Regions from separate parts of the Dactylosporangium sp. NPDC051485 genome, predicted to be linked through region 1. Evidence: riboswitches for the same ligand, from Rfam matches in the RefSeq annotation. Region 1 holds a riboswitch; each other region holds the start of a gene.
The links. Region 1 has a riboswitch for cyclic di-AMP ahead of AB0M46_RS25275 (C39 family peptidase). Riboswitches for the same ligand answer to the same signal wherever they lie in the genome.
Positions count from the first base shown of each region.

Region 2: another riboswitch for cyclic di-AMP. It lies ahead of AB0M46_RS24490 (C39 family peptidase); the one in region 1 lies ahead of AB0M46_RS25275 (C39 family peptidase).
Region 3: another riboswitch for cyclic di-AMP. It lies ahead of AB0M46_RS11525 (NlpC/P60 family protein); the one in region 1 lies ahead of AB0M46_RS25275 (C39 family peptidase).
Region 4: another riboswitch for cyclic di-AMP. It lies ahead of AB0M46_RS24025 (hypothetical protein); the one in region 1 lies ahead of AB0M46_RS25275 (C39 family peptidase).

Region 1 covers NZ_JBFAZW010000046.1:24,151-26,342, reverse strand. Annotated here, with positions in the region: gene AB0M46_RS25280 (methyl-accepting chemotaxis protein) at 1-197, shown strand, start outside; gene AB0M46_RS25275 (C39 family peptidase) at 213-944, opposite strand; cyclic di-AMP (ydaO/yuaA leader) riboswitch at 950-1,094, opposite strand; gene AB0M46_RS25270 (YbiU family protein) at 1,197-2,192, opposite strand, start outside.
Region 2 covers NZ_JBFAZW010000044.1:13,509-15,700, forward strand. Annotated here, with positions in the region: gene AB0M46_RS24485 (transglycosylase domain-containing protein) at 1-268, shown strand, start outside; gene AB0M46_RS24490 (C39 family peptidase) at 300-1,178, opposite strand; cyclic di-AMP (ydaO/yuaA leader) riboswitch at 1,176-1,311, opposite strand; gene AB0M46_RS24495 (hypothetical protein) at 1,604-2,192, shown strand, end outside.
Region 3 covers NZ_JBFAZW010000015.1:130,821-133,012, reverse strand. Annotated here, with positions in the region: gene AB0M46_RS11525 (NlpC/P60 family protein) at 111-1,106, opposite strand; cyclic di-AMP (ydaO/yuaA leader) riboswitch at 1,112-1,254, opposite strand; gene AB0M46_RS11520 (hypothetical protein) at 1,479-1,808, shown strand; gene AB0M46_RS11515 (hypothetical protein) at 2,168-2,192, opposite strand, start outside.
Region 4 covers NZ_JBFAZW010000042.1:74,389-76,580, forward strand. Annotated here, with positions in the region: gene AB0M46_RS24020 (exopolyphosphatase) at 1-143, opposite strand, end outside; gene AB0M46_RS24025 (hypothetical protein) at 235-1,254, opposite strand; cyclic di-AMP (ydaO/yuaA leader) riboswitch at 1,264-1,420, opposite strand; gene AB0M46_RS24030 (glycoside hydrolase family 19 protein) at 1,700-2,192, shown strand, end outside.

The sequences.
Region 1 (2,192 bases):
CGGTCGAGCTGACCCTCGAGTTCGGCACCGACCGCATCACGGCCCGCGGCCGCGTCGTGCGCCTCATCGACGGCGAGTACGGCGAGGAGGCCGGTATCGAGTTCCAGCAGCTCGACCCGGCCGCCCAGGCCCGTATCGACACGTTCCTGGGGCATCTCCTGCGCCCGGAGCAGGCCCAGGAGATGCTCACCGGGTGAGTGTTGCCGCGAGCGCTACGCCGAGTAGCCGCGGGCGGCGATCCAGTTGGCCATGTTCCAGGTCGACATCCAGTAGGTGCGCGAGCCGAACATGCCCGACGGGTCGGCGACCTGCACCGCCCGGCCGCGGTCGCGGTAGCCGACCAGCGTGATGTAGTGGCCGCCGGAGAACTCGTGGTAGACGCCGCTCTCGTCGGTGGCGCCGCCGACGATGTTGGCCACCACGGCCCGCCCGCTGCTCATCGCCGCGACGGCGTCGCGCTGCAACTGCTCGGCCTGGGCGCCGGTGGCCTGCTGGCCCGGGATCCAGCGGGTGCGGTACTCGTCCTTGCCCAGCACCCCGTTCATCGCCCGGGTCACGTCGGCCGCCGAGTTCGTGCCGTTGACCGTGGTGCCCAGGCGGGCGGCGAGGTCGCCCTGTGACAACGCGACGCCCGAGGAGGTCAGCGCCATGCGGGTCGAGGCCGGGCCGCAGTAGTAGTAGTTTGGTTGGAACTGGAAGTCATAGTCGACGGAGTGCGCCTCCGGCGAGGTCAGCAGCGGGTCGGGGGCCGGCGGGTCGGCCGGTTTGCCGGGCGCGGCGGTGGCCAGCGCGGGCGCGGCCGCCTTGGCGGTGTGGGCGTCGGCGGGTTCGGACGTCTGGTGGAGCACGGCGGCCGTCGTCACCGTGGCGGCGAGCATGGCGGCCGAGCCGATCAGCGCGGGGACCGGCCGCCGGGTCAGCGTGCCGAGATCTGGGTAGCGCACAGCGGAACTCCTTCCGGTGCCGCCTACCGGGTTAGCTGACGGGTTCGGGCGGGAAAGATCGCCCTACCACCGGACCGTGAGGGCCGGTGGATTCACCCCGGGACTGCGATGGGTCCCCGGCTCGCCTACGCGACTCGGCGGATCGGGGCCGGCGCCACCCGTTCGGGGGCAGAGGGTCCGGCCCGGACGCCGCGACATTACTGATCGGTATCCGGGCCGGGAACGGGGGTCCGAAATGCTGCGACCTGGCGGTCAGGCGACGGCGAGATCCATGCCGCGGCGGCCGGTCGGGTTGAGGTCGGCCAGCTGGAAACGATCCGGCCAGGCACGCTCGTAGTGCTCCTCCGGGAAGTCCGACGGGCTCGAGCCGGTCTCGAAGGCCGCCCGGACGTCCGCCGCGTAGCGCTCGTTGCGCGGGCACCACGGGGCGGCCGGGATGTACATGACGTTGCCCCAGCCGCGCTGCCGCCGCACCGGCGCGACGCTGTGGATCATGTCGCTGTGCCACCACACGGAGTCGCCGGCGCGCACGTCGGGGATGCCGGCCAGCGCCCGCACGAGCAGCGGGTGCCAGCGCTCGTTGGCCGGGAAGACCTGGTTCACCGTCACGCCGCACATGTCGTCCTCGGGCACGTCGGACAGCAGGGGGCGCAGCATCAGGTACGCCATCGCCGCCGGGATGGGGACGGTGTGCAGGACGCCCTGGTCGTGGTCCATGTCCGACAGTGCGGTCCAGCCCTGGAAGGTGCGGAAGGCCGAGCACATGGTCGTGCCCGGGTACTGCGGCCCGTCGGTGCGGTAGGCCGCGTCCCAGGGGTCGTAGGCCTCCACCGAGCCGTCGAACAGGTGCCGGAACGCCCGCTGGTAGGACTCGGTCATCCACAGGTCGAGCGTCCCCGGGTCCAGATGCGGGTTGAGGCCGGCCGAGTCGGCGCCCTCGGGCCGGCGGCGGATGCGGTCCGGGTAGAGCGAGTCGCGGTCCGGGTCGAACCACCGGACCCCTTCCGAGTCGTACTTCCACTGCCGGTTCAGGAACGCCTGCACGCGCGCCATGCGGTCGCTCGTGCGGGCCTGCATCTGGGCCGGGGACCAGTAGATCGGGTAGATCTCGGGCCGCGAGCCGACGGTGCCGAAGAAGTCGTCGCCGGGGCCTCGGTACTGCTCGAAGAAGCGGTTGCCCTCGACGTACTCGACGATGTTGCGGTCCCAGCCCAGCGCCTCGTCGCGGTCGAAGTGCCCGCGCACGAC
Region 2 (2,192 bases), on a different contig from region 1:
CGAGGCCGTCTCCGGGATCCTCGGGCGGCCGGTGGCGGGCAAGACGGGCAGCGCGGAGTACAACGCCACGGAGACCTTCGTGGGCTTCACCCCGCAGATCGCCGCGGCCGGCATCGCGGTCAACCCGGACAACCCCAACGACTACGTGGGCGGCGGCGTCTCCAGCTCGGTCAACGGGGCCGTGGCGCACACCATGGCGTTCGCGCTGCGCGGCGTGCCGGTCCAGAACTTCGCCGTCCCGAGCCGGGCCCGGGCGATGGGAGCCTGAACCGGCGGACGCCGCGCGGCGGTCGAAGCGATCAGGCCGAGTAGCCGCGCTGGGCGATCCAGTTGGCCATGTTGGCGATGGACAGGGTGTAGGAGCCGGACCCCTGGGCGTCGGCCGGATCCGCGATCTTCACGGTCTGGCCGCCGTCGCGGTAGCCGACGATGGTGAGGTAGTGCCCGCCCTCGTAGGAGTGGCCGCGCCCGGCGTCGTCGGTGGTCGTGCCGGCGATGTTGGCCACGACGGCGTACCCGTGCGAGACCGCGTTGACGACCGCCGCCTTCAGCTCGGCGATGTCGGCCTCGGAGGCCGCCTGCCCGGTGATGAAGTGGGCCTTGTAGAGGTCGGTCTTCAGGTACGCGTTGAGCGCACGCGTGGTGTCGTTCGACGAGTTGGTGCCGCCCTCGGTGGTGCCCAGGCTCTGGGCGACCTCCGACTGGCTCGGGAAGAGGCCCTTGACCGTGAGCGCGATGCGGGTCGCGGCCGGACCGCAGAAGTAGTAGTTCTCCTGGAGGGCGAACTGGTACGTCAAGTCTTTCTGGACCGGGACGGTCGGGGTGGGGGAAGCGCTGGGGGCCGGGGCGGCGCTGTGGGCCTGGGCGGGCGCGGCCTTGGTGGTCGCCGGGGCCGCGCCGTGCTGCTGCGGCGGGGCCGCCGGCGTGTCGTGCGCGCCCGTGGATCCGGCGGGGACCTCGCCGACCAGCGCCTGGGCGTCGGCGGCCCGGACCGTCGTGGCGCCCGGCGGGGTGGACGTGGCGGAGGAGCGCTGCAGGCCGGCGACGCCGAGGCCCGCCGCGACGGCGAGGACAGCGGCCGCGGCGGCCACGAGGGGGATCCGGCGGCGGCCGGGCCCGGACGGGTCGCCCTGCCGGGGGTTGTGCCGGGGTTTGTAGAGGTAGCTCAGGGGTACCACTCCTTCCGGTACCGCTTACCGGGTTAGCTGACGGGTTCGGACGCCGAAGGTCGCCCTACCGCGGCAAACGCGGACTCACCCCAGAACGTGGGTCCCCGGCTCGTGCCTGCGCACGACTCAGCGGATCCGCCACGCCGTCACCCACTGTGAGTGAAAGACGTCGGCGAGGTGGACCCGGCGAGGCTATTCGAGCCGGTCAACAGGGCTTTGCACCCCCCGTCGAAACGGCTACGGGGCGTGATGCCCAGGCGAAAAGCGCCCCGGCGCACACGGCTCGGGCGCCGTTTATCATGCCCAGAATCACCCCCTCACCCCGGGGGTCCTAGTCTCGCCGGATGCTCGCCGGTGCCGACGAAAATCCGCAGCCCAGCGACGAGACCGAACCGGGTCCTCGCCATCTGCGAACTCGCTCTGGCCGCCAATCGGTGGCCCGCCTCCGTGTCCTCCTGCCGGACCCCGCCCGCTTCGACGCGGTGCGCGACCGGCTCCGCCCCCTGCTGCCGGACCCCGCCCGCCTCGACGCGGTGCGCGACCGGCTCCGCCCGCTGCTGAGCCTCGGCCCCCGCCGGGGCGCGGCGGCGGCGACCGTGTTCGCCGTGGCCGCATTCGGGCTCACGGCCGTGCTGACCGCCCCGGGTGACGACCCGGACGTCACCTCGGCCGAACGCCCGGCCGCCGCGACTGCCGGTCCCGACTCCTCGCGGGAGGAAGGAGAGGTGGCTTCCCGCAACCATGAACGGGCGCCGGCCAACCCGCCCGCCCCGTCCAAGAAGTCCAAGTCCAACCCGCCGAAAACCTCCGACCCCTCGAACCCGTCCAACCCCTCCAACCCGTCCGACACGTCCCCGCCGTCCGCCGCGCCCACCAAGGTGGCGCCCGTGGGCGGGCTCAGCCAGATGGAGATGGACAACGCGCTGGCCATCGTCGCGGTGGCCAAGCGGGAGAGGCTGCCCAAGCGCGCGGTCGTGGTGGCGCTGGCCACCGCGCTGCAGGAGAGCCACCTGCGCAACCTGG
Region 3 (2,192 bases), on a different contig from region 1:
CGGTGACCTTGATCGCCGCGCCGCGGGCGACGATGCCGAACGCGTCCGGCTGAACACCAAACACGGCCCGCCGCGGGTGCGGCGGGCCGTGCGGTGTGGCGGTGCGGGCGTTACGGGCGGCCGTAGCCGTAGAGCGTGTCGATGTCGATCGGGGCCACCTTCACCACGGTGCGGCTGTTCGGCGCGTGGATGATCTGGTTGTTGCCGATGTAGATGCCGACGTGCCCGAGCCCGTTGTAGAACACCAGGTCGCCCGGGACGAGCTGGCTGCGGGAGATGTGCTTGACCCTGGAGTACTGCTCGGCGGCGTTGTGCGGCAGCGACACCCCGGCCGCGTTCCAGGCCATCATGGTCAGCCCGGAACAGTCGAAGGTGTTCGGCCCGGCGGTGCCCCAGACGTACTTCTTGCCCAGCTGCGCCCACGCGTAGGAGACCGCCTTGCCGGCCGCGCCGGAGACCGCCGGCGGCGGCCCCGGGTTCGGCGCGGGCTTGGCCGGCGTCGTCGTCTTGGCCTTCGCGGCCGCCGCGGCGGCGGCCTGCTCGGCCTTGCGCTGCATCTCGTCGAGCCGGGCGATGTCGCCCTCGATCTGCTTGCGCCGGGTCTCCAGCTCGGTCTTCTGCCGGCTCTGCGCGGCGACCTGGTCGCCCAGCCGCCGCTGCTCCGCATCGACCGCGCCCTTGGCCGCGCTGAAGGCGTCGAGGTCACGCTGCTGGCTGCGGGAGATCTGCTCGAGGGTGCCGACCCGGTCGGTGAAGCTCTCCGACGAGGCCGCCCCGAGCATGAGCGACCAGGTGGCGAGGTTGCCACCGGTCTTGTAGGCGCTGACGGCGACCTGGCCGGCGTTCTCGCGGGCCGCGTCCATGCTGGTCTGCAGCGGCCCCAGGTCGGCCTGCAGCTTCGCGATCGCCGCCTGGGTCGCCTCGAGATCGCCGTTGACCTTGTTGTACTGCTCGACGACGAGCTCGACTTCCTTGTTGCCCTTGTCGATCTGGGCCTGGATCTCTTCCGGTGACGGGTCCGCGTGGGCCGCGCAGGCGGGCGCGACCATCGCCGCCACCGCCACCGCGGCCACCGCGGCGCGCAACACCGTCCGTCCGTTGAACACAGCAGGTTCCTTCTTCCCGCCGCCTACCGGGTGAGCTGGCGGGTTCGGGCGAGAAGAAGGCGCGCCCTACCGCGGGTCCGCGGATTCACCCCGATGGGGATCTGGTGGGTCCCCGGCTCGCGCGCACGCGACTCGGCGGAGCCTGCCCGGGCCACCCGGGGTTTGGGCGACGACGGCCGGCCAGGCCGAGACCCAACGTAACGGCAAGCCCGCGACCACGAAACCGCCCAGCGATGATCTAAGCGGGACTTAACGAGAACCTGCACTGATCGGAGGACACCCCTCATCGCCCGCACGGTCGATGGCCGGGCGGACCCCGCGCCGGGATCATCGTCTCGCCCTTCGTGTGGTGCCCCGGGCCGGAGGACCCCAATGGACGCCTACTCGCTCGGCCAGCTCTTCGGCTGCGGCCTGCTGTGCCTGTGCCCCCTGATCGTGGCGATCGTCATCGCCGTCGCGGCCGGCAAGCGCGGCGGCGCCAGGCACGACTCCGGCGGTGGTGGCGAGCCACCGCCGGCGAAGACGTGGCAGCCGCCGCAGCCGGCCCCGCTCTGCGGCAGCTGCGGCGGCAGCGGCAAGCAGTCGGACACCTGCAACGGCGGCTACGTCTACGGCGCCGACGGCCGCCCCCAGCATCACCACTTCTGCGGCGGCACCGGCTACGTGCGCTGCACGAGCTGCAACGGCACCGGCCACCGCTGAGGCCGGCCTTTGCCCGCACATCACCTTCTGTGCCACCAACGCCACCGTCCGCAGTATGTGTCGTCGCGGTTTCCGGCTGAGCGCGATGGCGTTGGGAAGTGTCGATGTACGGCTGAGGCCAGCGCTATTTCGGTGCGGTTGGCCGGCCGACCTCCATGACTTCGTCTGCCAGACACAACCCGGCACAGGAAGGGCAGTCACGCTGAGTCGCGTCGAGGTCGCAGACCCACGACGGGTGCACGCTTCCGCTTGATGTCAGTGCGCTGGCTGCCTGCGGCCTGCGGGCCCGATCAGGTACACCCGATTGGACGGTTCCAGGGGCATGCAAGGCCTCGCCGGCCCTTCGTGACGTCAGGTCGTCATCGCACAGATGTATCGGACGCG
Region 4 (2,192 bases), on a different contig from region 1:
TCCGTGGGGCCGACGTCGACCGAGCCGTCCTGGACGTCCTTCGGGTGCACGAAGGTGATGTCGCCGATCAGGTCGAGCTGGCGCAGGAGGACCGCGCAGACCAGGCCGTCGAAGTCGCTGCGGGTCACGAGACGGTACTTCACTGCGGATCCCCTCGCACGGCGGGCCGGTCGACGGTCTCCCTATCGACCGGCCCGGCACGAACGTGAGGATTCGCGGGGCTCCAGGATGGCTTTACAGGATGGAGAGATGCACGTGGTTCGTGTGATCGCTCGACGGGTCGCCGGCCACGCCGCTGTAATGGTGCCAGCCGGCCGCCGGTGTCCAGATCTGTTTGAACCAGATGACGTACATGACGCCGAGCCGATCGGCGTTCTTCACGAAGTAGGCGGCGAGGTTGGAGCCGTAGACGAAGTCGTCGCCGGTGGCCACGCCGCCGAAGCCGGATTTCGTCTGGACCGAGAAGTCGCACGCCCGGCCCTTGGGGTGCTCGTACGGGCCGCTCGGGCGGAAGCACGCCACGAACCGCTTGAAGCCGTCCTTCTGCGCCTCCTGCATGGCGTGGATCATGCGCGGGGTGATGCAGCCGGAGGTGGTGGGGTCCTTGACGCTGCACGACTCCTTCGGCAGCGAGCCGTCGGAGTTGCGCTTCACGGGGTCGGCGAGCGGCAGGTTGGCCGAGACGAAGCCCTTGCTCGGCCCACCGGCCAGCGCGAGCGCCTTCTCCGCCTCCTTCTTCTGCTGCTCCATGGTGGCGACCTGCTGCTGCTGCGAGGCAACCTCGTCGTCGAGCGCCTTCTTCTGCGAGGCCTGGGCCTCCCGCAGCTTCCGCAGCTGGCGCAGCAGGTTGTCGTTGTGGTGGGCCAGCTCGTTGATGGTGCCGGCCCGCTCGGCGAAGCTGTCGGGGCTGTCCGCGTCCATCAGCGCGGCGAACGTGGTCAGCGGCCCGGTCTGGTAGGCCGCGATGGCGATCGCCGACACCTGGTCCTGCAAGCTCGCCAGCTGCGCCTCGGTCGCCTGTAGCTGCACGGTCAGCTCGCCCTGGTGCTTGACCGAGGCGTCGAACCTGGCCTTGGCGTCGGTCCAGGCCCGGGTCGTCGACTCCAGGACGGAGCCGAGGGTCGGATTGACGTCCGCGCCCTCGTTGCCGGGATCGCCCGGCTCGGCCGCGGCGGGGAGGCTGCCGATCCCGCCGAACGCGATCACGGCCAGCAGCGCGACGAGTCCGCGCCGGAAGTGATGTCGCGATGACATCTGGTTCGTTGTTCCTTCCGTCGGCCGCCGACCGGGTTAGCTGACGGGTTCGGGACGGAACGACCCCTACCACCGCTCCCGGAAGGGCTTCCAGGAGGGCGGATTCACCCCAACGCAACGGTGGGTCCCCGGCTCGCCACGGACGGCGATTGGGCGGCAGTCACGCCCGTGGACGTGACCGTGGGTCACTGTACCGACGGGGCGGAATTCGCGCACCGCACCGTTTGTGCGTAGATCAGCTTCGGGGCCTTGCAGTGATGCAGATCACGTCAATGCCTCGGGATTGGTCGCGGTGAGTGACGTCGCCGTCTCTGACCGCGGCGTTGTGGTGCTGTCTCAACGGTACCGTAAATGTTGTTCATGAAATGATGATGTTCACTCTTCGGCGTTCCTCCGGCTGGTCGGATGGGCAGGTCAGGCCCGGAGCCGAAGGAGTTGATCGAGGGTGTCGAGAGTCCGCGCGCTGGCCATGCTCGCCGCGATGGCGGTGGTGAGCGGAGTGGTCGCGTTCTTCAACATGATGCCCGCCTCCGCCGCCGCCTGCGCCCCCGCGTGGCAGGCCACAGCCGTCTACACGGGCGGCATGACCGCGTCCCGCAACGGCCACAACTACCTGGCGAAGTGGTGGACCCAGAACGAGGCCCCGCCCGGCACCACCGGCGTGTGGCAGGACCAGGGCACCTGCGGCGGCAGCACCCCGACCAACCCGCCGGTCCAGACCGGCACGGCCGGCGCGTGCAGCTTCCCCGCCTGGGTCCAGGGCCACAACTACGTGACCGGCGACATCGTGAAGTTCACGGACGGCAAGTTCTACATCGCCGAGCACGACAACCCGGGCTACAGCCCCGTGGTCAGCACCTGGTACTGGGACCCGTACTCCTGCGGCTCCTCTCCCACGACTCCCACGACCGCTCCCCCTCCCACCTCGTCGGGCGGCG